One region of the Algoriphagus machipongonensis genome, then DNA from elsewhere that is predicted to be linked to it. Evidence: riboswitches for the same ligand, from Rfam matches in the RefSeq annotation. Region 1 holds a riboswitch; each other region holds the start of a gene.
What was found. A riboswitch is a leader RNA that binds a small molecule or an ion and turns the genes downstream of it on or off. The one in region 1 is predicted to bind S-adenosylmethionine.

Region 1 (7,608 bases):
TTGTGGGTAGGATGTCATGATTTCCAAGAACTAAATGAAAATTCACCTGCTCAAATTGCCCCAAAAAAACATTTAGAACCTCCCATTGACCATTCCAATCGCTATGGAAAAGATCTCCCAAAAAATAAACAGTTTGTGGATGATACTGGTTTATTAAGAACTCAAGATTTAATAAATCTTGACTATGAATAGGTTCTGGGATTGGTATCCCTGATTTTCTAAAATGTGCGGCTTTTCCAAAATGTAAATCCGCGATAAAAATGGCTTTATGTGCTGGAGCCCAAACCGCTTTTTCTTTCAATAAATGAAGTTCGGTTTCATGGAAATTAATTTTAGAATTTGTTATATTCATTGAATAATTTTAGAAAATATAGTAATAAGGAAAAACTCATCTCAATTGATGAATTGAAATAAAATTAATATGAAATACATTCTATTTACACTCTCCTTGATTTTATGTCTTGGTTTGCCAAATATACAAGTCCAAGCTCAATCTGAAATCCTGGGTACTTGGTTAAACACGGATAAAACTGCCCAAATTAAAATAATCAATAATGAAGGAGAATATTTAGGTAAAATTACCTGGTTAGATGTTCCGGGTTTAGAAGACTCTCAAGTTTTAGATTTAGCAAATGAAGACGAAAGTTTAAGGGATAGACCTGTTATGGGGCTCACCATTTTGAAAGGTCTAACTTACGATGGTGAAAAATGGAAAGGAGGGGAAATCTATGATCCCAAATCAGGAAAAACCTATTCTTGTGAAGCGAGAGTCAATGATCCCAATAAATTAGAGTTGAAAGGTTATATAGGATTCTCTTGGATTGGTAGAACAGTAGAATGGACAAAAGTGAAATAACGGCAAGTCCTTAGGGGTATTTCCAAAAAAGTATAAAAAAAGGGAGTTTAAATGTGGTGTGAAAATCACATTTAAACTCCCTTTATAGATTGTAATCCGATGCTTAAATCACCTTAATTATTTTCTAAATAGAAGGATTGGAGAATATAAGCCAATTGCTCAAATTCAATTAAAAAAGCATCATGACCTGCGGTAGAATTGATTTCTCTAAAAGTACCACGTTTGGCATGCTGGGCTATATACTTTGATTCAGAGGAAAGGAAAAGTAAATCCTTATCCACACCTATGGCGAGGACCCTTGCTTCAATTTGCCCTATCGCTTTACCTGCTCCACCTCTTCCTCTTCCCACATCATGACTATCCATGGTTTTACTCAAAATCCAATAGGAAAGAGCATTAAACCTTTTGGTAATTTTATGTCCTTGATATCGGATATAGGATGAAGCTCTGAATCCATCCAGCTTTTCATCTAAATCTGATTGCTTCTTTTGGAAATCTTCCGGATGCCTATAGCTCAACATGGCAATTGATCTAGCTGCCTCCAAACCTTTAATCCCTGCATTTTCAGATTTTTCTCCCCAAGTCTGATCCGATTCGATTGCCATTCTTTGTGATTCATTCAAACCAATGACCCAAGGGCTGCTTTTTGCAGTAGAAGCAAGAACTACCACATTTGAAAGCTTTTCCCCAAGGATATAAGCCCACTCTAAACTGATCTGACCTCCCAAAGAACCTCCAATCAAGGTATGGATTTGATGAATGCCCAGATGATTTCTTAGATTGTCTAGACTTTTAGCTAAATCCCGAGTAGTCAATTCAGGAAAATCGTAGAAATATTTTTGACCGGTTTTTGGGTTAATACTTAATGGGTTTGTACTCCCATAGCAGGATCCCAACAAATTGGCACAAATGATAAAATGTCTGGAGGGATCAAAAAACTTATCCTCTCCAATTAATCCACTCCACCATTCTGAAACATTCGAATCTCCAGTTAGGGCATGAATAACCCAGACAACATTGGATTTATCTGCATTAAGCTCTCCATAGCTGGTATAAGAAATTTCGTACTCTGGTAAAATTTCTCCGGATTCTAGCTCTAAAGGCAGATTAGAATGAAACAGATCTTGAGACATGGTAATCGAGGCGAACTGACTCTTTAAATTCATTGATTATTTTAATTTTTCAAATGCTTGCTGTAAGTCTGCTTTGATATCTTCCACATGTTCGATACCTACAGACAAACGAAGCTGAGTAGGGGTAACTCCTGCTGCTATTTGCTCCTCATCAGAAAGTTGCTGGTGTGTCGTAGCAGAAGGCTGAATAATTAACGTTTTAGCATCACCTACATTGGCCAAATGAGATACTAATTCTAGGCTATTGATAAATTCTGAGGCTTGTTCTTTATCTCCATCTATTTCAAAACTCAAAACGCCACCAAATCCATTTTTCAGGTATTTCTTGGCCAGTTCATGATATGGAGAGGAAGTCAGTCCTGGATAATTCACTTTTTTGACTTGAGAATGACTTTCCAACCATTTGGCAATAGCCAGTGCATTGTCTACTGTTTTTTGTACTCTCAAGGATAAAGTTTCAATCCCTTGTAGCAGTAAGAAAGAATTGAAAGGGGAGATAGCAGGCCCAAAATCCCTTAATCCTTCCACACGTGCTCTAATGGCAAAGGCTACATTGGGCATTCCCAAAGGATTATTTTCTCCAAAAACTTCCCAGAAATTCAATCCATGGTATCCTTCAGATGGCTCTGAGAATTGAGGGAATTTCCCATTTCCCCAATTGAAATTACCTGCATCCACAATAATACCTCCGATGGATGTTCCATGGCCACCAATCCATTTGGTTGCTGAAGAGGTTACCAAATTAGCACCATGGGCAATAGGCTGAAATAAGAATCCTCCAGCTCCAAAAGTATTGTCCACCACCAAAGGAATATCATGCTTTTTAGCTAAGGCAGCAATGGCCTCAAAATCAGGAATATTAAACTCTGGATTACCGATAGTCTCCAAATAAATTGCCTTTGTCTTGTCATCAATCAATGCTTCAAATGCAGGAGCATCATTTCCTTTGGCAAATCTGGCTTCAATACCTATTCGCTTAAATGCCACTTTAAACTGATTATAAGTACCGCCATATAAAAAGGATGTAGATACAAAATTCTCACCTTCTGACAGAATATTGTTTAGAGCTAAAAATTGAGCTGCTTGCCCTGACGCAGTAGCTACTGCAGCCACACCACCTTCTAAGGCAGCAATCCTTTTTTCAAAGACATCTGTGGTTGGGTTCATAATTCGGGTATAAATATTACCGAATTCTTTCAGCCCAAATAAGTTCGCTCCGTGCTCAGCACTATTAAATACATAGGAAGTTGTTTGATAAATCGGAACTGCTCTTGCATTGGTCGCTGGATCAGGCTCTTGACCTGCATGTAACTGTAAAGTTTCAAAGTGTAGATTTGACATGGTTTTAGAGTTTATTGTTAAAAGATATTGGGTAGAGGATACCCGCTTTTTGAAAGAATAATTTAAAATAAGGAAGGCATAGCATTTTTGTCTTGTTCAAGAAATGAGCAAGAAACAAGTATTTATCACTTGTTGGAATATTAGCCGGGAAAGGTTGAGGTTTAAATCCTGTGTTCATGTTGCAAAGAATTTATAGTCCCAGTTAAGACCATCTCAACTGGCAGGATTTGGCACCTTGGATTTTCCAGGTTGCCAGAGGGTCATAGAGCCTGTCTCTCACCTCTTCTTTATAAATCCTTGCACTTAAAAAGTGAAGGATGACACAAATAAAAAGCCCGAAATCGGATTTTCAAAATGAAATAATGAATTCGGGCTATTTTTTTTAGAAGCTTTGATCTAACTGATCTTGATCATATCGAAAGATAGGGTTTACATTTTCAATGTCTGGCTCAATTTGTACCAGCTCGGAAACTAATCCATTATCTAACCCATAAACCCAACCATAAATAGTTGGAGCTTTTCTTGACTTCCATGCTTTTTGAATGATAGAGGTTTTAATTAAATCCTGACATTGTTCAATTACATTAAATTCTACCAGCTTATTTATTTTTCCCTTTTCGTCAGCAATTGCTTCAATATCAGATTGGTATTTATAATAGACTTCTTTGATATTCCTGAGCCACTTATTGATCAAACCTAAATTATCATGTCCTAAAGCTGCTGCAATTCCACCACATCCATAATGACCACAAACAATGATATGTTCAACCTTTAAAACTTCTACAGCATACTGAAGAACACTCAATAAATTTAGGTCTGTGTGCACCACCATATTGGCTATGTTTCGATGAACAAATATCTCTCCAGGATCTGTACCTGTTATTTGGTTTGCAGGCACTCGACTATCCGCACAGCCTATCCAAAGAAACTTGGGGCTCTGTTGCTGTGACAATTTTTTAAAAAATGAAGGGTCTAATTCATTTACTTCTTCGGACCAAGCTTTATTTTGGAGAAGCAGTTTATCGTATGGTTTCATACAGTTTCAGTTAATTTATAGTTAAATCCTTCTGTGGTAATTTTAATCTGTTTATCGGAAGAGGTGGCAATAAAGTCATTCAAGACTTCTTGAATATCATGGTCAATAAACCTTGCTTTCTCACCATTGATGATCACTTGGCTACCATTAGGTATTTTGGATAGTGCATTCATTAAAGGCGCTTTATTTAGAAAACTCACGTCTTTTTGTAGCTGAACAAGGTAGTTTCCATTCATTTCAGTAATACGAACAGATTTATGGAAGTTGGATTTGATTACAAAGAAAAGTCCAAAAGCCATTCCGATTCCGATTCCAATCAACAGATCTGTAAATAAAATCGCTATCACAGTGACGATAAAAGGAATAAACTGATCCCAACCTTTTTCATAAATGGATACAAATATGGATGGTTTAGCAAGTTTATATCCTACCACAAATAGGACTGCTGCTAGGCAACTTAAAGGGATTTTGTTTAGAATATTTGGAATGGCCAGTATCAATACCATCAGAAGTATTCCATGCAATATGGCTGAAAGTTTGGTTTTAGCACCACTGGTAATATTTGCAGAACTTCTCACAATAACTGCAGTCACAGGAAGCCCACCAATAAGTCCAGAGAAAGAATTACCAATTCCCTGAGCCACCAATTCCCGAGAAGGAGGGGTGATCCTTTTCTGCGGATCCATTTTATCTGCAGCATCTATGCACAAGAGAGTTTCTATAGATCCAATGACTGCCAAAGTAAATGCAATAACCCAGAATGAGGGGTCACCAATCATGGAAAAGTCTGGAAATGTAATCAAGGTTCCTAATTCATCTACACTGCTGACAGAAGGAATAGTTACTAGGTGTTCACCATCTAAAGCCCATTCTGCAAATGAGTTCTGATAAAATAAATTAATTAGAATACCTGAAATTACTGCCCACAAGGCTCCAGGTACAACACCAAAAATTTTATGGTTCCTTATCCGTGGCTGTTCAAAAAGAATTAAAATCCCCAATGCCACCAGTACAATAACAATAGCACCTGGGCTATTGAATTTTATCGCATACCAGATTTCAGTGAAGGTATTATGATTGTCTGATTGGGCAAATGCCAGGTCTCCCATGGTATCCTTATCATAGCCCAAAGCATGTGGGATTTGCTTTAGAATAAGAATCAACCCAATGGCAGTAAGCATTCCTTTGATTACGGAATGAGGAAAATAATAACCTAGAACCCCAGCTTTAAGTAAGCCTAAGCCCAATTGAATCAGTCCCGCAATTACCAGAGTAGATAAAAACAAAGGAAAGGTTCCCAGTGAAGATATGGAGTCTAATACCACCACAGTCAAACCTGCAGCAGGACCACTGACACTGACATGTGATCCGGAAAATGCTCCAACGACTATCCCTCCGACAATCCCGGCAATTAATCCAGACATAGGTGGTGCTCCACTGGCTATGGCAATCCCTAAACACAAGGGTAGAGCAACTAAAAATACAACCAGACTGGATTTTAAGTCATATCTGAGGTTATTACCTATAAGACTTTCCATAATATTCAATCATAAATTTAGCGTTCAGAATAATTTATATTAACCAAAAGTATGATTTTTCAACAGAAATTATGGCATAATTTAAAATAAGCTAAAATTTTAATCTAATAGGGATTTGACAGATTGATCAAGCTTCTCAAAATTAAATTTATTGATTGCTAGCTCCATTTTACTTTTAATTTCTTCCAAACATAAATTACCAATGCTTCCTTCATGTGTATGATTTATTTGGCTTTGGTCTGGAGAAAAATTATCCTCTTCGATGTCTAATCCCACCTTTTTATAAGCATCTCTAAATGGCAATCCCTTAATAACCAATTCATTTACCACTTCAACAGAGAACACATGTTTGTAAAATGGATTCTCTAATATGCCCTGCTTTATTTTAATGGATTTTAACATGAATGTACACATACTCAGACAGTCTTGCATGGTATCAATTGCTGGAAAAATCTCCTCTTTCAGTAGTTGCAAATCCCTGTGATACCCAGTTGTAGTATTGGTGAGAAGTAGGGTGATTGAATTGGGTACACTTTGAATCTGATTGGTTTTAGCACGCATCAATTCAAACACATCAGGGTTCTTTTTATGAGGCATGATGCTACTGCCTGTAGTCAAATCATCAGGAAAAGAGATAAAACCAAAATGCTGATTCATAAACAAGCAAACATCACTAGAGAGCTTATTTAAGGTTCCTGCAATTCCTGCCAAAGCAAATGCTAAGGTTTTCTCAGCTTTGCCTCTACTATTTTGAGCATTGATTACATTATGATGTAGATCGGCAAAGCCCAATAATTGAGTGGTGAAAGTCCTATCTAATGGGAAACTTGAACCATAACCAGCAGCAGACCCTAAGGGATTTTTATTCGCAAGATCAAAAGCTGCCACCAACATACCCATATCTTCCGTTAAGCTTTCTGCAAATGAACCAAACCAAAGCCCAAATGAAGAAGGCATGGCTAATTGAGTATGTGTATACCCAGGCATCAAATCATCTTTATGCTTTTTTGAAAGCTTGACCAACAAGTCAAATAGGATAGAAGCTTCTTCTACTAATTCTCTGATCGCGGCTCTATAGTATAATTTCAAATCAACAAGAACCTGATCATTTCTGCTTCTTCCACTATGAAGTTTTTTTCCAACCTCTCCATACCGTTCTGTTAATAAAAATTCAATTTGAGAGTGAACATCTTCCACACCAGGAGAAATTTCAAATTCCCCTTTCTCAATTTCATAATAAATGTCTTTCAGTCCCTTTTGTAGTGTCTTATTGTCTTCAGGAATTAGCAAACCAACTTTAGCTAGCATTTCTGCATGTGCCATAGATCCCAATACATCAAATGGAGCCAATAGGATATCAAATTCAGGATCTCTTCCGATCGTAAAATTTTCAACCTCTTTTTTATTTCCTGTTGCTTTTTGCCAGAGTTTCATGGGTAGTATTATGATTCTTGAGTCAATAATTGAATATAGGTTTCCAAAATGGAAATATAACCTGAAATGCCTTCTTGAATTTCATTCAAATAAATGAATTCATCTGCAGTGTGTGATCTTGCAGAGTCCCCTGGGCCTATTTTTACAGAAGGATAGGGTATTAATGCTTGATCCGAAAGGGTAGGGCTTCCATAAGTTTTCAAGCCTAACTTTTCCGCAATTTTTAAAATAAAATGTTCATTAGGCACATGAGAGGATTGAAGCCTCAAT
Region 2 (7,608 bases), 530 kb from region 1:
CACTTAGCATCCAAGTGCTAAAGAATGGTGTCCAATCAATATATTTTCGAAGAATATGTAAGTCTAGATCTTTTAGTACAGTCGTTCCTGTAGTATTAGGTACAACTGGGTCTACCACGTCCCAATCGATCGCAACAGGATTGGCTTTCGCCTCCTGATAAGTCACCAATTGCTTGGCCGATTGTTTAGCTTCGTGATCCTCTCTCAACTTCGCATAAGTCTCTTTGATCTGAAGTCTATAAGCCTCCTTCGTTTCTTCAGAAATTGCTTCTCCTGCCACAGGAACTGACTTACTCGCATCCATCACATGCACAACTGTCCCGCTATAAACTGGGTCAATTTTCACTGCAGTGTGAATTCTTGAGGTAGTCGCCCCACCTATCAACAAAGGAATCTTCAAGCCTTGTCTCTCCATTTCTGAAGCAACATTGACCATTTCATCCAATGATGGAGTAATCAAACCACTCAAGCCAATAATATCTACTTTATTTTTAATCGCTTCATCGATAATTTTTTGAGCATCCACCATCACGCCCAAATCGATAATTTGATAGCTATTACATGCCAAAACCACTCCCACAATATTTTTCCCAATATCATGGACATCGCCTTTAACAGTCGCCATCAGAATTTTCTTTAGAGAACTTTTCTCTTGACCCTCTTCAGGCAAAGGCATAAATGGCTCAAGATAGGCCACTGCTTTTTTCATTACCCGAGCTGACTTAACTACCTGAGGCAAAAACATTTTCCCTTCTCCGAAAAGATCTCCTACTACGTTCATTCCATCCATCAAAGGACCTTCGATCACTTTTAAAGGATTACTCAACTCAAGCCTGGCTTCCTCGGTATCCTCCACAATGTAATCTAGAATCCCCTTGACTAAGGCATGTTCTATTCTTTTTGAAACAGGATCAGATCTCCATGCTTCATTGACGGCTTCTTTCTTCCCTGAAGCTTTGACAGTCTCTGCAAAGTCCAAAAGTCGCTCTGTAGCATCTTCTCTTCTATCGAAAAGAACGTCCTCCACTTTCTCCAAAAGGTCCTTAGGTATATCGTCGTAAACCTCTAGCATAGTGGGATTTACTATCCCCATATCCATTCCATGGTGTATAGCATGGTATAGGAAAGCAGCATGCATCGCTTCTCTTACAGGATTATTTCCTCTAAACGAGAAACTCACATTACTCACACCACCACTAACTTTCGCTCCAGGCAGATTTTCTTTGATCCATTGTGTTGCCAAAAAGAAGTCCAAAGCATTTTTCTTATGCTCATCCATACCTGTGGCAACAGGGAAAATATTTGGGTCAAAAATGATATCCTGAGGATTAAACTTCACCTCATCGACCAACACCCTATAACTACGCTCACAAATCTCTATTCTTCTATCATAGGTATCCGCCTGACCATCTTCATCAAAAGCCATTACTACTACAGCAGCACCAAACTTTTTAATGGTCTTTGCCTGATTGACAAACTCCTCTTTCCCATTTTTTAAGGAAATAGAATTTACAATCCCCTTGCCTTGGATACATTTAAGTCCTGCAAGGATGATCGCCCATTTCGAGCTATCGATCATGATTGGAATTCTGCTTATTTCAGGTTCTGAAGCCAGCAAATTCAAAAATTTGACCATGGCTGCTTCTCCATCCAGCATACCTTCGTCCATGCAGACATCCAATACTTGTGCTCCACCACGGACTTGATCCAATGCCACATCCAAGGCGTCGTCGTATTGCCCATTGAGGATTAACCTTGCGAATTTTTTCGACCCGGTAATATTGGTTCGCTCACCAATATTTACAAAATTGATTTCCGGTGTTACTACCAAAGGCTCCAGCCCAGATAGTTTCATGTAATGTTTGTTATCTATCACCTCAATCCAACGTTTCTTCTACTTCTAATTGATTTAATTTACGAGGGGCAAAACCTTCTGAAAGGTTTGCCAAAGCTGCTATATGTTCAGGAGTGGTGCCGCAGCATCCTCCTAAGATATTCAGCATCCCTTCTTTTAAAAAGTCCCGGACCTGACCTGCCATTTCATCTGCTCCCTGATCGTATGCCCCAAATTCATTGGGAAGCCCTGCATTCGGATAAGCACTGACATAAAAAGGTGATTTCTGTGCAAGAACTTTAAGGTATGGCCTAAGTTCTTTAGCTCCCAAAGCACAATTAAGGCCTACAGAAAGCAAAGGAACGTGAGAAATTGAAATCAAAAATGCTTCAGTGGTTTGCCCTGACAATGTACGCCCTGAGGCATCTGTTATAGTTCCTGAAACCATGATTGGAATTCCTCCTTCCCTTGGATCAAGTGGCAAATTTCTTTCCTCAAAAACATCCTGAATGGCATAAAGAGCTGCTTTTGCATTCAAGGTGTCAAAAATTGTTTCTACCAATAATATATCAGAACCACCATCTAATAACCCTCTTACTTGCTCCGAATAAGCTTCTGCCAATTGGTCAAACGTAACTGCTCTATAGCCGGGGTCATTTACATCTGGCGAGAGTGAAGCAGTTCGATTGGTCGGGCCTATTGCACCTGCAACAAATCGGGGTTTATCTGGATTATTTGCTGAGTATTCCTCTGCCACTTCTCTTGCCAGCTTTGCGGATTCAAAATTGATTGCATAGGCTAAGTGCTCCAAACCATAATCAGCTTGGGCGATAGTGGTAGCAGAGAACGTATTAGTTTCAATAATATCGGATCCTGCGTCCAAATATTCCCTATGAATGGCTTTAATAATTTCTGGCTTACTCAATGACAGCAAATCATTATTTCCTTTTAGATCCTTCGCATAATTTTTCAACTCAGGAGTTCTAAAATCTTCCTCCGTCAACTTATATCGCTGAATCATAGTACCCATGGCACCATCGAGAATCAGGATTCTTTTTTGAATTTGCTGTAGTAGGAGTTCAGTTCTGTTTTGCATAATTGATTAATATTCAAGGGCTAATCGAGCAAAACACGGAAAAAAGTACAAAGACTTATCCGCTCATCTATTCCCGAATATTCGGGATGGGAATTAGCACCTTGGTTACAGGTTGCTAAGACGTCGTCGGGCCCTTCCCTCAGTCTTTCTCGATAAGCTGACCAAAGGTACTATCATTTTCCTAATAAAACAGTCGATTACAGCAATTTTGATAGGGTTTTGGACATATTTTTAGAGATTCTCAACTTATGGCCTTACTCCCACACCTATACTGAGATAAGGTGCTGCCATGTAGCTGCTCATGCTTAAATCTCCTAATTTGTAATTCCCCAAAGGAAGTTCATATCCAAACGAGGTGTTGAATACAATATCAAACAAATTGCGTTTTCCAATAGGCAAACCATATTCAATAAAAACTTCTGGTTTGGTCATCAAACCACTGCTCTTTATGTAACTGTCAAAATTCCTTTGCTCAAATAATTCCGGAAAATCAGGCTTTTCTTTAAGTGTATTGGTATAGCGTATATTTCCAAAACCTAGTCCTACAACCCCACCTATTCCAAAATTCTTGAACTGGAAAAATTTCATTCCTATGTTACCATAAACACGAAGACTATTGAGGGATTGCTCCCTTAAAGTGTTGGCTTCACCATGCATTGCTAAATTAAATACTTCAGCCCCATAGAGTAATGAACCTGTTTCTCCAAGAATCTTCAAGCCAATATTATGTGGCTTTCCGTCTAGTTCATTAAATCCAGCATCTGCAAGCTTTTCATTCAACTTGGTAGGTGATGTAAAATGAATTCCATTTATTAAGTAAAATCCAATAGATCCATCTTTATAAAAGAAATTTCGATCCGGCAGCGTTAAGCCTGCTCCAAGTCTGATAAATGCACCACTTTGGGCATTATCAAATGAAAGGTCTTTCATATTCCATTTACCTTCAAATGGACTAAATGAGTATCCTAATTTTAATAATACTTCTAAGGCTTCTTTCCTTCCCGGAAGGTCAAAATCATAACTTAATTGGAAACCTGTCTCCGTCAAAAAGTTGCCGTAATATTGACTTCCTTTTTGAATGTTTTTCTTTCGAAGAATAAAGCCTTGAGCGGGTTCAGCTAAAAACTCATCCAAGTTACCGGATTGGTTTTCAGGGAGCATCTGAAAATTCAAAAACCCAGCTCCAATAGACATATAATGTATCAATTGAAATTTTGACTCTTCTATAAATGAATAGCCAATATTCACTAATGCCCTTGAAGTTCTATACCCTATGTTATAACCGTCAAAAACGCTTTTGCTACCTCGGTTATGATATAGCTCCATTCCGATCACAAAATCATTGTATCGAGTTTGATATCCCAGGCCGATTGTATTGTATTTATTCCTTAATCCCGACAGGCCACGATCTTTCAGCAATTGGTCAAATTGATTGAGCTTGGCACCAGATGTTCCTACCACGACATAGAAGGAAGACCTCTTTGTCACCAATTGCTGTGCAGAGACACTAAAAGACCAACCGAGAATTAGGGTGAAAAGGAAAAATCGAAAAAAACGAGGCATGAATTTACTCAGTTATTAAGGTTGTCTGCACAATAGCTTCCTTGCAGGCAAAATTAATGCTAAACCGATTATTCTAGCGAATCTTTCCTATTAAGATGTTTGATTAATTTATCGTAAAGCACTTCTGGTATGAATGGCTTGGGAACAAAATCATCAAAGCCAATTTCTTTCATCTGGTCTTTTACCTCTTGAAATGATGTGGCTGTCAGCGCCAAAATAGGGACATTTGATTTTATCGGGTCGCTATCAGCTCTGATTTTCTCGGCAACTGCAAAGCCATCTAGGACAGGCATTTGAAGATCCAAGAGAACAAGATCAAAATGCTCCTTACCAAACATTTCCAAGGCTTCTTGCCCATCTGAAGAAATGACCACTTTTCCTGTATTCCATTTTTTCAGGAATTTCTTTATCAATATTTGATTGACATAATTATCCTCAGCTACTAAAATAGTAGCCTCCTGCAATGAACTTGGAAGTCTTACTTTACTATCGACTGCCTCTTTTTATTGAACTTGGCAATTTTAAAATCAGCGTAAAACTTAAAAGTACTGCCCCCAGAAATATTTGAATTCACCTCGATATCTCCGCCATATAGGTTTACCAGCCTTTTTACAATAGCCAAGCCTAAACCTGTTCCACCATATTTCCGGGTGGTTGAAGAGGAAGCCTGTGTAAATGCTTCAAAAATTGATTCTTTTTTATCTTCAGGCACACCGATACCCGTATCAATACACTCAAAATTAACTCGACAGATTCCCTTCTCGAGAATTTCATGGGACAACTTAATCGTAACTTCTCCCTTATCTGTGAATTTTATGGCATTGGAAAGTAGGTTATTTATTATTTGGCCTAACCTTACCGAGTCCCCAAGAAGTTTTTGTGGTAAATCGGGATCTATGAGACAAGAAAGCCTTAAATCTTTTTCATTTGCCTGAAAGCTATGGGAATGAACAATCCTGGTTACTAAATTCTTTAAATCCAATGGCAATTCTTCCAGTTCGACTTTACCAGAATCGATCTTATTATAATCCAGTATATCATTGATTAAAGCCATTAGATTCTCTGCGGAAAACTGAAGTGTCTTTAAGTTTTCCAACTGATCGGCGCGAGGATCTTCCTGCATCAATAGATGAGACAATCCAATCACCGCATTCATGGGCGTTCGGATTTCATGACTCATGATTGAAAGGAATTGAGATTTAACGAGAGAAGCCTGTTCTGCATTTTCTTTCGCCTTTACTAATTCCTTTTGGGCTTCTTTTAATTTCGAAACATCCCTAGCAATACCGGTATAAAAACTAGGATTCCCCTCCTTGTCCTCGATCAACTTTCCATGGGAATTAAAGACTCTATAATCACCATTTAAATGCCTTAGTCGAAATTCCAAGAACTGGTTTTGAGCTAAGAAATCCTGATTGTCTCCTAAGATTTTCTCAAATTCTCCCATGTCATCTGGGTTGAGAAATTCAAAAATACTTTTACCAATTACATCAGAGGCTTTATAGCCTAAAAACTGCTGCACATTAGGGGAAACATATTGAAGCTCAAACTTTTCTGTCAGAGAGAAAATGATTTCGGTACTTTCTTCAACCAGCGTTCTATACTTTTCTTCAGATTGTAGCAAATTGATTTTTGCTTGATGCTCATCTGTAATATCTCTGATAATACTAAGCACAAATTCCACTTGATCATTGATGACAATCGGTCTAAATGACCTAGCATAATAGCGGTCACCAAACGCAAACTCTGATTCCAAAAATTGGCGATCGTAATATACCTGGTCCAACAATGCATTTACTTCCTCATAAGGAGTCACATGCACTTCCCATAAAAATTTCCCCTCAAAATCCTCCCTAGTCATTCCCCAATTTTCAAAATTGGTGCCTTCCGCTACAATATATTTTCTCTCTTTATCCAGTAGGAAAACATTGGTACCTGGAATATTGGATGCTAAAATCCTGTATTGACGATCTCGTTCCTCATTAATATCCTCCAACTTTTTACGATCGTCAATATCCAAGATCAACCCTTCGTGGAGCTGGATTTTTCCTGACTCGTCTCTAACTTCTTGCGTTTGATCTTCTACCCAAATATAAGAGCCATCCCCTTTTTTAAATCGATAGGATCCTGAGAATGAAGGAACTCCAAATTCATTTTTTATTTCCTTAGATTTTTCCCTGATATGTCTAGCATCTTCGGCATAAAGTAAATCTAGAATTGATTTTTTACTCTCTACTAATTGCTGGGCGTTATATCCAAATCGAGCTACATTGTCAGAAATATAGACTATCCTAAAATCATCATTTGGATCTATCCTGAATAAAACCACAGGACTATTTTCAACAATCATTTTAGCCCTGTTGGCTAATTTTTTCGCTTCATATTTTTCACTAAGGTTCTGAAGAACTAAGGAGTATCCTATTTTTTGGTTTTGATCCGAATGAATGGCTTTAATTGACACTTCAAAAGGTTCAGCCTTATTTCCTTTGATCTTCAAGTTCACCTCATCTTGCCATATATTCCCCTCTTCAATTTTTGGAATAATCTCTTCTAACTTTTCTTCATGATTTTCAAACTCAAAAAACTCAGCAATTTTACCTTTACATACGTCATTTACTGTTTTATCACATAGTTTCAGCGCGGCTTCATTAGCATAAATCAGCTCCTGCTCTAAGTCAGTCACTACTATTGGATCCTTTACCTGAGCCAATATTTGTGACTGCAAGACAAGCTGTTCTTCCGTAGCTTTTTTATGGGTAACATCAGTACAGATACCAACCACCTCTATTTGATGCCCCATTCCTCCGCTTGGCACATCAATTTCATAATTGATAATAACATTTTTATCTTCTGGCGACTTCATAGTAAACTCTCCAGAAGTCGTCTGAAGCGATGTTATTGTTTCTCTAAGATTAGTGATAAACTCTTTTCTAAAAGGCTTATCTATCTTATAAATCATCGTGGAAAACTTAGCATACGTGGGCTTATTTCCTAGTCCAAACATATATGCCAAACCTCCAGAAAAATGAAACATTTTCCGGTGGACATTATATCTCCATGAACCTGATTTTGCTATCAATTCAGTAGTGGCCAAAAGGTTTTCATTCCTTTCTAT
Region 3 (7,608 bases), 1.1 Mb from region 1:
CATGTTTGCTGCCTCACTCATATTATTCATGTAGAAGTCACGATTATTATCATGGCCAACATACTTTTGGTAGAGTATAGGGATATTTTGATCTCTTTCTTCTGGATTATCTTTCCTCATGTACCAGTTGGACATGATCTCCATCCCATCAGGATTTGCATGAACCAAAAGTATAATAACCTTGTCAAGGATTTCCAAAGTTTCCTCATCTGACCTAGAAGCCAATTGATACAAAGTTTCGATTAACTGATGAGGACCTACCACTTCATTGGCATGTAAACCACCATCTATCCAAACAACCGGTTTACCCTCTACGGAAAGCTTCTCAGCTTCTTCTTTACTGATTTCAGCATGGGCTAATTTCTGTGAAATCTCTTTGTACAGATCTAATTTTTCAAAATTTTCTGGTGCGGTCACAATCATCATTGGTTGCGATCTTCCATATTCTGTTTTGCCAATTTCCACCAATCGCACCCTATCGCTGGCATCAGCAACTTTTTTAAAATAAGCCTCCGTTTGAGTGTAGTTGGCTAACTTATAGTCGTCCCCGATATTAAACCCAAAATGAGACTTGGGGTCGGGGACTGTCTGAGCAAAAAGGGCAAAAGACCCAATGCTCATCAATAGCATTAAGAATGTAAATCTTTTTTTCATATTCATTTATTTGGTTGGTGGTTTGACTTTACCCTCTTCAAAATACTATGAAAATAGAGGTATGTTATCCTCATTGTGGTCTTTCTAATAAAATATTACAGGATCGGGATAATAACACAATGAAAACCCACCCTAAAAAGCTCTCCCACTACAAATTCAATTAAACAGGGCGAAAAACCGATCTTAATCAATCCTTGGAAATTAATATTTCTAATGATCTAGCTTAGGTTTAGCCATCCTGTCAATTTTTACTATTTTTGTTTTCTTATTCATACCATTTCTTCCCCGATTAAACCTCCAAATATGTCCGAAGTCAAAATCTTTTCAGGTGGAAACAGCAATATTTTAGCAGATCAAATTGCCAAAAACTATGGAAAAAAATTAGGCGACCTAACCATCTCAAAGTTTAGTGATGGAGAATTATCACCTAGTTTTAATGAGTCTATCCGTGGTTGTACCGTCTTCATTATCCAAAGCACAAACCCTCCTAGTGATAATCTACTGGAGCTTTGCTTGATGATTGATGCAGCTAAAAGAGCTAGTGCCTATAAAGTATGTGCAGTGATTCCTTACTTTGGATATGCCAGACAAGATCGAAAAGACAGACCTCGGGTATCTATAGCAGCTAAAGCAATCGCAAATATGATCACTTCAGCAGGTGCAGATAGAATTATGACTTGTGATCTTCATGCTGGACAAATTCAAGGTTTTTTTGACATCCCTTTGGATCACTTAAATGGATCAGCTATCTTTGTGCCCTATTTGAATTCGCTGAGTTTACCCAACATGATTTTTGCATCTCCGGATGTAGGAGGAGTGGCTAGAGCAAGGGCATATGCAAAGCATTTTGAAGTAGAAATGGTAGTCTGTGATAAGCACAGAAAAAGAGCCAATGAAGTTGCTTCTATGCAGGTCATTGGGGACGTGGAAGGAAAGGATGTGATATTGGTAGATGATTTGGTAGACACTGCGGGAACGCTTTGTAAAGCTGCAGAAATCCTGACAGACAAAGGTGCCACTTCCGTCAGAGCTATTACCACACATGGAGTACTTTCAGGAAAAGCCATTGATAACATTGAAAAATCTGTTTTGGAGGAATTGGTTATTACTGATACGATTCCACTCAAACAAGATTCTTCAAAAATTAGAGTATTGACCGTTGCTGACTTGTTCGCCAAAGCTATCCATGCTGTAACAGGACACACTTCGATCAGTTCTTTATTTATTTAAGAACCAATTTTATTAAATATATATCTTATGAAAACACTAGAGATTATAGGGTTTAAAAGAGCAAATCTCGACAGTGCCACTCTAAACGAAATCAGAGATTCTGGCAATGTACCCTGTGTAGTTTACGGACCAGGCATTCCTGAGCAGATTCATTTCTATGCTCCGGCTATCTTGTTCAGAGATTTGATTTACACCCCTGAAGTTCACGTAGTAGAATTGAACATCGAAGGAACAATCGTAAAGGCTGTTTTGAAAGAAGCTCAATTCCACCCAGTAAGTGAAGTTCTTCTTCACGCTGACTTCATGGCTTTCACTAATGACAAGCCTATTAAATTTGAGATTCCTGTTAAAGTATCTGGAAGTTCTCCAGGACTTGCTAAAGGTGGTAAACTTGAATTTAAAACAAGATCTTTAAAAGTTAAAGGTTTAGCAGGTGATCTTCCAGATTACATTGAAGCTGACATTTCTAAGCTAGACTTAGGTAAGTCTTTCAAAGTTTCTGAATTGAAGGCAGAAGGTTTTGAAATCTTAACTAGCCCAAATGTTTCTTTGGTAACCATTGGTATCCCAAGAGCACTAAGAGGCAAAAAAGTAGAAGAGGAAGGCGAGGAAGCATAATCCTACCTAAATCAACATTACAAAATCCTGTCCCATTTACTGGGCAGGATTTTTTATTTTTACCCAAATAAACTCCACTCTTATGAAGTACCTCCTTGTCGGTTTAGGAAACATCGGACCTGAATATGAATTGACACGTCATAACATTGGCTTTTTAACAGTCGATAGGCTAGCTGAAAAAGAGAATTTAACTTGGAAAAGTGACCGCCTAGCTTTTAAAACTGAATACAAATTTAAGGGGAGATCTATTCACCTTATCAAACCTACCACTTACATGAACTTGAGTGGTAAAGCTGTGAATTACTGGATGAAAGAACTTCAGATTCCAAAAGAGAATATCCTCATTATCGTAGACGAGGTGGCATTGCCATTTGGGAAACTAAGAATGAAGCCCAAAGGTAGCGCAGCAGGTCATAATGGATTGAAAAATATAGAAGCACTTACTGGCGGACAAAATTACCCTCGATTAAGAATGGGAATAGGTGATGATTTCCCAAAAGGACGACAAGTAGATTACGTATTGGGCAAGTTTACTCAAGAAGAATTCGATCAATTGCCAGAAATCATGGACCAAGCAATAGACATGTCTTTGGCCTTTTGCACTATTGGCATCCAACATACCATGAATCAATTTAACAATTGACAACTTGTATTTGGAAATAAGATAAAGTCCAGCTTACTTTGTGGCACTTCAGGTAACTGATTTATAAAGAAGAGGCGAGAGATTAGGCTCACTGACCCTCTGGCAACCATCCACGATTTCGGGAAAGGTGCCAAGTCCTACCCACTGCGGGAACTATAAACAGGCTTTACAAAAACACCCCTTTTTAGTTCGAATAGACCGCTGTGGTTTGACTTTCTCAAACTGTATGAGCCTAATTGTATCAAATTATAATCCAGGCAATCGCTATGAGTAAGCATTTTGAAACCAACTCCATTCGGATCAACCCATCCAAGTCAAATCAAAAGGAACACTCCTCTCCACTTTACCTTACCTCTAGCTTTACCTTTGATTCAGCAGAGGAGGCCAGAGCGACGTTTGCAGATGAAATTGAAGGCAATATCTATTCAAGGTATGCAAACCCTAATTCAACTGACTTAATCGATAAAATCTGTGCTGCAGAAGGCACCGAAGCAGGAATTGCCACCGCCTCAGGTATGGCAGCTATGTTTGGTAGTATCGCTTCCTTACTTCAACAAGGCGACCATGTGCTTGCTGCCAGATCCCTATTTGGTTCCACTCACCAACTGTTGACCAGAGTATTTCCTAAATGGGGAATCACCTCAACCTATGGAGATATTTCAGATATTCATAATTGGGAAAAATTAGTACAACCCAATACCAAAATGCTTTTCATAGAAACTCCATCGAACCCTGGATTGGAAATCATTGACTTGGAATGGGCCGGAAATTTTGCAAAAGCGCATAATTTGATCTTAGTAGTAGACAATTGCTTTGCAACCCCCTACCTCCAGCAACCTGCCAAATGGGGGGCACACATCGTTACTCATAGCGCCACAAAATATATCGACGGACAAGGTAGAGTATTAGGAGGTTTGATTTTAGGAACCGAGGAATTGATGAAAGAGGTCCAGTTTTTCACTCGCCATACCGGGCCTGCAATTTCTCCGTTTAATGCCTGGATTTTATCCAAAAGCATGGAAACATTGGGAGTAAGAATGGATAGGCATTGTGAAAACGCCTTGAAAACCGCTACTTATTTTGAAGGAAACCAAGAGATAGATCAAGTTAAATATCCCTTTTTAAAATCTCACCCTCAATATGAGTTAGCCAAAAAACAAATGAAGCTTGGGGGAGGAATAATTACCTTAACATTAAAGGGTGGCCTAGAAAGAGCAAAGCGCTTTATAGATCAGTTGCAAATGATTTCTGTGACTGCAAACCTAGGAGATAGCCGAAGCATCGTCACTCACCCCGCTTCCACTACACATAGCAAGCTTTCAGAAGAAGAAAGAGCAAGAGTTGGGATTACGGATGGCCTGGTAAGACTATCCGTTGGACTGGAGCATATAGACGACATTATTGAGGATGTAGAAAAAGCGCTAAACAGATCGAAGTAAAAGAAAGCCCCTATCATATAAATGATAGGGGCTTTTTAATCCTAGTAGCTAAAGTGCTTTACCAAGTAGTGTCTTTCAGCTTAGGGAAAGCTCGTATAATATCACTCAAACTTATCTGACCGATCAAACTACCATCCCTTATCACAGGAAATCGCCTTATTTTTAATTCTAAAAATTTCTGAGCAGCATCGAAAATCGAAAGTTCAGGACCCAAGGTAATGACATCTACACTCATGTGATCCTTAACTTTTCCCGGAAACTTTGGAGTGTTAGTGTATTTCCCTTTGATAATTTCTTTCAAGCAATCTACCTCTGAGATAATCCCAACCAAGCTACCAGACTCATCCACTACAGGAGCGCCTGAAATTTTTCGTTTGGTGAGAACTTCCAAAACCATGTCGATTGTATCGTCCGGAAGAAAGGTCACCAGCTTAGTGCTCATATGATCTTTGACCAAAATTGGTGCTGCGGGAGACTTTTTTGGCTCAGCCATTCTTACTCCCTGAAAACTCTTAACCATAGCAAAAAAGATTATAGGTGAAAGAATAATTTACTGAAATAATATCATATATAAAAATAGAAGTCTTAAAATTTAAATTATTCGATACTAAAAATCGAAATAATCAATAATTAAAGAATATTATTCCTTTGTGTTTTCTAGGACTATTATGGGATTCCAAGGGTGATTTACTTTCTGATACAAATCTTGGAACTCAAAAGAACCCACAACTACGTCTTGATCTCCATCCAAATCCAAATCTCCTTTGGCTATAGTCAACCAATGTGAATTAAAATCAATTTCAGGAACAAAAGGTAGAAATTCGCCTTTTACGGTTTGTTCAAAATAAATCAGGTCTTGTCTTGGTACTTGTTCAGGATCTGGAAAAAAAGAGATTGCCATTAAATCTACATCACCATCTTGATCAAAATCATCTACTTCTAATCCACTGGCTCCGTACATGGGGTAAAACCAAGATTGATTAAACTCAAAATCCCCTTCATTCAAAAATATTCGGACTCCATGGAAATTCTTTAAAATCTGGGACAGATCTGCATTATCTCCATTGACTAAAACCAAATCTTTCAAACCATCAGCATTCATGTCTTCATACCTGAAATCACTAGATCCAAATGCTGGTTGAAAACGTAAAATAATTTTCTCTTTAAAGCTTCCATCTCCTTGATTTAAGTAAGCGAAGAAACCTTCATTCTCTTGTGTCATCAAGGCTAAGACATCCAAATCTCCATCAGTATCTAAGTCTTCAATAATTACTCTTCTGGCCCCGGGTTTTGCTTTCAAAACCTGTTTCTTAAAAACATCTCCGTCGGATAAATATAAACTCAATTCTCCCACATGGTTTCCAAATTCACTAACGACTAGATCTTCAATCCCATCTCCATTGAAATCCTCACTTGCCAAATGCACAGGCCTTTTGAGGTCAGAAAGAACAGAAGAGGTCTCCCAAGCCTCATTAATTTTATGATATTGAACTAAAGCCCCTACAGAATCATTCGATGGATCCATCAAGCCCATTGTCAACAATTCAAAATCTTGCCCATTTTCTAGCCATTTCAAATCAATTGGCGCGGTGTCAGTAGGAATAGAATCTTTCAGCTCAAACCCATTTTTGGAGTCAAAAACAAAAACAGATTTAAAACGATGTCCTAACCACAAATCTCCTGAATTAGGCTCAATTTGAAGCATGGTGACCAAATTTGTGTAATCCTTATCAAATTTCGGTTGCCTTAATTCGAAACCAGGAATTCCTTTTTTTACAGGTATTTTTTGCTCTTGGGGCAAAGGTTGCTCAGGAGAATTAGCCAAATAATAATCAAGAATTTTATCCCAATCTTTTCTTTTGATCAAAGGAACTTCTGAGTATATGCCTTTTGGCACATCCATATCAATTGGCATCAGTGTTCCAAAATCCTCATCAATTACCAATCCCATCCTTTTCCTCATGTCAGGAAGCACCTTATCCTTCCAGGTAGCCTTATCTAAAACTTCTGGTTCGGGTTTCACGTGACAGCTAGCACAATAGGCATTTGCCAATTGCTCCCCATCAAGATTTAAATCTGCGGATGCCAACTGGGTGAGTGAGGGAGGTGGCTGCTTTCTTTCTGAAATGGGATTACAGGAACAAAGTGCGATTAAAGCAATCGATAAGGATTTATTGATTTTCATAGGGAATCAATCGCTTCTCTAAATTGACTAACTGTTTCCTGATCTACTAGAAGGTGCTTACTAAAAGCTTCCGGATCATCAGAAAAAGAAACATCAGGATTCACAAAATTATTGTTGGCAGATTTCCATGTCTTGCAGGAAGCATGAATATCCTTGAAATAGGGGATTTTAGAAAGTGAGGTTACATGCTCAGGCTTTGAACCACCTCCAGGCATGATACTAATCCGATCTTGTGCTATTTCCATTAAATCCTGAATTCTTGAAAATCCTTCGCTTACAGAGTTTTTTCCTCCTGAAGTTAGAATTCGATCAAAACCCAAAGAAATAATGGTTTCCAAGGAATCAAATTGGTTTGACAAGGCATCGAATGCTCTATGAAATGTGCAAGGTTTACCGGATGCTGTTCGAATTAGACTTTCGCAAGCAGCAGTATTTACTTCGCCTTCTGTATCCAAAACACCAAATACAAAACCATCAGCACCAAGTTCACCAAGCAATTCAATGTCTCGTTTCATGACCATTAATTCCTTTTGAGAATAGGCAAAATCTCCTCCCCTAGGGCGAATCATCACAAAAATGGGAATATCAATTTCTGATCTCAAGAACTTAAGCATCCCAGCACTTGGAGTCTCTCCTCCTTCTGGAAAATTAGCGCATAGCTCCAATCTATCAATTCCGAAATCAGCAGCTTCTAGAGCAGCCTCCACACTAAATACCGGTGCTTCTAGTGTTACTTTTCCCATCTTAAAAATGACTTTTTGAGTCTATCATCTTGTTATAGCTCATGGTCCCTTGAGCATAATTAAAGCCTGGTTGTACAGCAAATGCTCCCACCTCTC

Region 2: it holds a riboswitch for S-adenosylmethionine, as region 1 does, so the genes downstream of both, ALPR1_RS13325 (homocysteine S-methyltransferase family protein) here and ALPR1_RS11210 (O-acetylhomoserine aminocarboxypropyltransferase/cysteine synthase family protein) in region 1, are expected to answer to the same signal.
Region 3: it holds a riboswitch for S-adenosylmethionine, as region 1 does, so the genes downstream of both, ALPR1_RS06530 (trans-sulfuration enzyme family protein) here and ALPR1_RS11210 (O-acetylhomoserine aminocarboxypropyltransferase/cysteine synthase family protein) in region 1, are expected to answer to the same signal.

Annotation. Positions count from the first base shown of each region.
Region 1 is NZ_CM001023.1:2,655,578-2,663,185, forward strand. Features, by position in the region: gene pdeM (ligase-associated DNA damage response endonuclease PdeM) at 1-352, opposite strand, end outside; gene ALPR1_RS11200 (DUF2147 domain-containing protein) at 422-856, shown strand; gene ALPR1_RS11205 (homoserine O-acetyltransferase family protein) at 970-2,022, opposite strand; gene ALPR1_RS11210 (O-acetylhomoserine aminocarboxypropyltransferase/cysteine synthase family protein) at 2,026-3,330, opposite strand; SAM riboswitch class I at 3,518-3,626, opposite strand; gene can (carbonate dehydratase) at 3,713-4,366, opposite strand; gene ALPR1_RS11220 (SulP family inorganic anion transporter) at 4,363-5,904, opposite strand; gene argH (argininosuccinate lyase) at 6,004-7,338, opposite strand; gene ALPR1_RS11230 (M20 family metallo-hydrolase) at 7,347-7,608, opposite strand, start outside.
Region 2 is NZ_CM001023.1:3,182,103-3,189,710, forward strand. Features, by position in the region: gene metH (methionine synthase) at 1-1,855, opposite strand, end outside; gene ALPR1_RS13325 (homocysteine S-methyltransferase family protein) at 1,878-2,930, opposite strand; SAM riboswitch class I at 2,991-3,089, opposite strand; gene ALPR1_RS13330 (hypothetical protein) at 3,177-4,493, opposite strand; gene ALPR1_RS20390 (response regulator) at 4,562-4,957, opposite strand; gene ALPR1_RS13335 (PAS domain S-box protein) at 4,972-7,608, opposite strand, start outside.
Region 3 is NZ_CM001023.1:1,513,607-1,521,214, reverse strand. Features, by position in the region: gene ALPR1_RS06550 (M14 family metallopeptidase) at 1-654, opposite strand, end outside; gene ALPR1_RS06545 (ribose-phosphate pyrophosphokinase) at 958-1,884, shown strand; gene ALPR1_RS06540 (50S ribosomal protein L25/general stress protein Ctc) at 1,912-2,502, shown strand; gene pth (aminoacyl-tRNA hydrolase) at 2,585-3,145, shown strand; SAM riboswitch class I at 3,204-3,307, shown strand; gene ALPR1_RS06530 (trans-sulfuration enzyme family protein) at 3,412-4,584, shown strand; gene ALPR1_RS06525 (CBS domain-containing protein) at 4,643-5,104, opposite strand; gene ALPR1_RS06520 (FG-GAP repeat domain-containing protein) at 5,225-6,769, opposite strand; gene ALPR1_RS06515 (copper homeostasis protein CutC) at 6,766-7,512, opposite strand; gene ALPR1_RS06510 (isoaspartyl peptidase/L-asparaginase family protein) at 7,514-7,608, opposite strand, start outside.